One region of the Paraglaciecola sp. L1A13 genome, then DNA from elsewhere that is predicted to be linked to it. Evidence: predicted binding sites of a transcription regulator. Region 1 holds the regulator's gene; the other holds the start of a gene.

Region 1 (2,415 bases):
GCTGGTGTAGACCCTATTTCGGTTAATGATATCAAGAAAATTATTCAGCATTTACGTGATCGTGGCATTGGTGTTTTGATAACAGACCACAACGTAAGAGAGACACTCGATGTTTGTGAAAAGGCGTATATTGTCAGCCAAGGTGAATTGATTGCTTCCGGTACAGCCGAAGAAGTATTAAGTGATCAACGTGTAAGAGATGTATACCTAGGTGAACAATTCAGGCTATAGTTACTGTGAAACAGCCACTCTTTTTATCGAGATATTTATCAGGCGCTTGGTGAGACAAATACAGTCAAATTGAATCAACCACAGCATATAGATAGTTTGCAACGGACATAATAAAGAAGTAAATGAAACCCTCTTTACAATTAAAATTTAGTCAATCACTCACTATGACTCCGCAGTTGCAGCAGGCTATACGCTTGTTGCAGCTTTCTACGCTGGACTTACAGCTAGAAATTCAAGAAGCGTTGGATTCAAATCCGCTTTTGGAGATAGAAGAGCCTACTGACCAAGAATCTGGCGACAGTGCACTTAACGATAATTCGTTAGATCCTGCGTCTAAAGACAACAATGAGATCGTCGAAACTAGCAGCGATAATATTGATGCAAGTGAAGCCCTAGAAAAAAATGATATACCCGAAGATTTACCCATGGATACCACGTGGGATGAATACATCAGTGCGTCATCCGCTCCTGCATCAAGTATTTCGAGTGGGTCAGCAGGCGACGATGAGCAAATTTTTCAGGGGGAAACCACTGACAATATTCAAGATCACCTGCTATGGCAGATGCGCTTAACACATTTTAGCGATACTGATGTGGCGATAGCGACGGCCATTATTGACTCTATTGATGAGTCTGGTTATTTGACCATGAGTGTTGAAGACGTACTGACGAGTATGGATGATGAAGAGATAGAACTTGATGAAGTTGAATGCGTGCTAAAACGGATTCAGATGTTTGATCCTATCGGTTCAGGTTCTCGCACTCCGCAGGAGTGTTTATTGGTTCAGTTACGTCAGTTTGCGCCAGATACGCCTTGGTTAGAAGAAGCCAAAACACTGATCGGTGAGTATGCGGATTTACTGAGCAGTAAGGATTATCGGACGTTAATGCGTAAATCACGTTTAAAAGAAGATGATTTACGCGAAGTAATGCGCTTACTCAAGACATTAAACCCACGTCCAGGTAGCGCTTTGATAAAAGGCGAACCAGAATATGTAATACCTGATGTTTCGGTGAGCAAAAAGAATGGCCGCTGGACAGTCGAACTCAATCCCGACAGCTTGCCAAAGTTGAATGTAAATCAGCAGTATGCGGCCATGAGTCGTAAAGCAAAAAATACTAGTGACAGTCAATTTATTCGCTCACACATGCAAGAAGCCAAATGGTTTATTAAAAGTGTTGAGAGTCGCAACGATACGTTATTAAAAGTGTCAAACTGTATAGTGCAACAGCAAATGGGCTTTTTTGAACACGGTCCAGAAATGATGAAGCCTATGGTATTGAATGATGTAGCAGAAATGGTTGAGATGCATGAGTCGACTATTTCTCGTGTTACCACGCAAAAGTATATGCATACCCCTAGAGGTATTTTTGAGTTGAAGTATTTCTTCTCTAGCCATGTTGCTACCGAAACTGGCGGAGAATGTTCATCAACTGCAATACGTGCGTTGATTAAGAAATTGGTCGCGGCTGAAAAACCCAGTAAGCCGTTAAGCGACAGCAAGATTGCTCAATTGTTAGCTGATCAAGGCATTATGGTTGCTAGGCGAACGATAGCAAAATACCGGGAATCTCTTATGATACCCCCGTCGAACCAACGAAAAAGCCTATTGTAGGCTGATTAAAGAAGGAAGAGGCGTTATGCAAATTAATATTACTGGTCACCATGTGGATGTTACCGATTCACTTAAAGATTATGTTGATACTAAATTTACCAAGCTAGAGCGGCACTTCGATCAAATTAACAATGTTCACGTCATTCTCAATGTAGAAAAGCTGAACCAAAAAGCTGAAGCTACGATACATTTGAATGGAGCAGATGTTTTTGCAACCATGGAACACAGCGATATGTACGCCGCGATAGACGGGCTAATAGATAAGCTCGATCGCCAAGTCATTAAGCATAAAGAGAAAGTTAAGCGCCATTAACCCATCAGGTAAATAATGGAAATTTCAAGTATTCTTCACCCTGACTGCGTTTTATGCGCAGTTCAGGGTTCTAGCAAAAAACGCATCTTAGAGCTCATCAGTCAGGTGGCCTCTCAGCACCTTGTTGAGATAGACCAAGCCACTATTTTGGCCAGCTTAAGTAGTAGAGAAAAGGTGGGCTGTACAGGAATTGGTGGTGGTATTGCGTTGCCCCATGGCCGTATAAAAGGTCTTGAGTCTACCTTAGCTGTGCTG
Region 2 (2,415 bases), 730 kb from region 1:
CCAAATATTTCTGACTCTTGTAACGCAATATTTTTAGCCAAATTCTGCGGATTCACGCTGTACTCACCACTTTGAATAGCATTCTTTAAGCGGTCAACCTTTTCTTGATTAACCGGAGCCTCAGTACTTTTCTTCTGAACTTGGGCTAACTGCTGAGCTGATTGTGTCAAAGACACAGAATCTTGGCGCACAGGCTGAGATGAAGTGCTTTTACCGGCCGCTTCATTTGATTGTTGGTTTTGCGCTTGTTGCTGATTAATCTTTTGATTATCAAGAACTTGCTTTTGACCATTATTGTTAATGTTGTTAATAGACATAGTGACTACCTAACCTTGTTAATCTTACCTCACTTACTGTATCGGCAACCGAGGACACATCTTTAGTGTTATCTACACTATTTTTTTGCTATTTAACTCGAGTACATTAGTCATTGATCTATATACCGACGACGACTTCATTTGTACTAGCTACCCTAGCATTAATTTGTTTTTTAGAGCGAGTGTTAGTGACGATAATAGTATCGCCGATATTGCCGTCTTGCATTGCTACACCTGATGCTTTGACCTGCATCATAGTGTTTGAAGCATTGATAATAATTGTATCACCCTTACACACAAAACATAAATTATTCGGTGTAATAGGTTGGCCTGGCCGAACACGACGTTTGATGCGGGCGCCTAAAACATCTTCTACATTTGAAAACGTGGTGCGCCTGAGTAAAGCTCGATTCATATCGACTAATTTGATATTGCCGCTATTTAGAATGGTCCCTGGACTGACGGCATTTGAAATAACCACAACCGGCTGCATTTGTTTAACGCTGACCATTAAATACATATACCAATTAGACGGTTTACACAGGGCCTTTACCGCAATATTGCTTTGTTGCAGTGACTCGTTACTCGCAGTGTAAGTGATATATTCAGGACAAACAGGCAGATTCACCCGCTCATCTATCTCTGCTGTACTAATGTTAAGGCGGATTTGTGCCGATGTTGTAAGCTGGGATGCAACAAACTGCTGTGCGCCATCAATCAGTTGTGCGGCGCGTTCTCGATGCGTATTAGTGCTCGCGGATCCTGCGAAACTGGTTAGAGTAAGCATGATGATCGAGGCAAACGCTTTGTAAATCGCGATATTATTCATTTTCACTTGTGACCAATTTGTCTATGCTTAGGCAAGTGCAGATTGTGCATAGCGTCAAAAAATAGACGGTTTAACATAAAATGCGAAGTACTTGCCGCGATATATAAGCACAAAGCAACTATTAAGCCGACTTTCACTTTCACGGAGTTTTACATGTCCGATATTATGAATTCAGTCAATCAGCGTACCCAGTTGGTTGGTCAGAATCGTCTTGAATTGTTGTTATTTAGATTAAACGGTCGGCAAAAATTCGGCATCAATGTGTTTAAAGTACGAGAAGTACTTCAGTGTCCAAAATTAACGTCTATTCCTAAATTGAATTCTTATGTGCGTGGAATCGCCCATATTCGAGGGCAAACAATTTCGGTGATTGATATGAGTATGGCAACAGGTGGTAAACCGATACTCGATTTGAGTACTGCTTTTGTAGTTATTGCTGAATACAACAGTTCTGTTCAGGGCTTTTTAGTTGGAGCAGTGGAGCGGATTGTAAACACCAACTGGGAAGCAATCATGCCGCCCCCTAAAGGTAGTGGCCGAGCGAGTTATTTGACTGCAGTCACTGAATTTGAAAAGGAATTAATTGAGATTTTGGACGTGGAAAAGATCCTCAACGAAATTTCTCCCATTAGCACTGACGTTAGCGAAAGTGTGTCGAGTATGACGGTAGAAAACAAACGAGAGAAAATTATATTTATTGCTGACGATTCTGCAGTGGCGAGAAATCAAGTGAATAAAGCGCTTTCCACCCTGGGGCTCAAAATTGAAATGGCGAAAAATGGTTTAGAAGCACTAAATCGCCTTAGAGAGCTTGCACAAGAAACGGGTGATATTACAGATAAAGTGGGAATACTTGTTTCCGATATCGAAATGCCTGAAATGGATGGTTATACTCTGACCGCTGAGATTAAGAATGATCCCGCGTTAAAGAATCTACATGTAGTGCTGCATACCTCTTTAAGTGGTGTGTTTAACCAGGCAATGGTGCAAAAAGTTGGGGCCGACGATTTTATCGCTAAATTTCACCCCGATGAGTTGGTGACTTCCGTACAAAAATGGTTCGATAACAAATAATCGTGAAGGAAAGTCTATTGTCTAGTAATACACTTGATGATCATGAATACGCGCTTTTTTGTCGCTTTCTTGAACATCGATGCGGCATCGTGTTAGGGGAAAATAAGCAATACTTAGTGCGTAGCCGTCTATCGCCTTTACTTGGTAAGTTTAATCAAAAATCGTTATCCGATTTGATTAAGCGAACACTTGCTA

Evidence for each region. The regulator sigma-54, encoded in region 1, starts transcription at its own class of promoters, with help from an activator protein. The targets are predictions, from matches to a motif close to GTTGGCACGNNNNTNGNNT.
Region 2: flgA (flagellar basal body P-ring formation chaperone FlgA) is a predicted target of sigma-54. The motif match lies at 1,227-1,245, and genes of this name have one in related genera.

Annotation. Positions count from the first base shown of each region.
Region 1 covers NZ_CP047024.1:4,287,003-4,289,417, reverse strand. Annotated here, with positions in the region: gene lptB (LPS export ABC transporter ATP-binding protein) at 1-231, shown strand, start outside; gene GQR89_RS18105 (RNA polymerase factor sigma-54) at 354-1,847, shown strand; gene hpf (ribosome hibernation promoting factor) at 1,873-2,160, shown strand; gene ptsN (PTS IIA-like nitrogen regulatory protein PtsN) at 2,176-2,415, shown strand, end outside.
Region 2 covers NZ_CP047024.1:3,554,096-3,556,510, reverse strand. Annotated here, with positions in the region: gene flgM (flagellar biosynthesis anti-sigma factor FlgM) at 1-317, opposite strand, end outside; gene flgA (flagellar basal body P-ring formation chaperone FlgA) at 436-1,146, opposite strand; gene GQR89_RS15020 (chemotaxis protein CheV) at 1,300-2,220, shown strand; gene GQR89_RS15015 (protein-glutamate O-methyltransferase CheR) at 2,238-2,415, shown strand, end outside.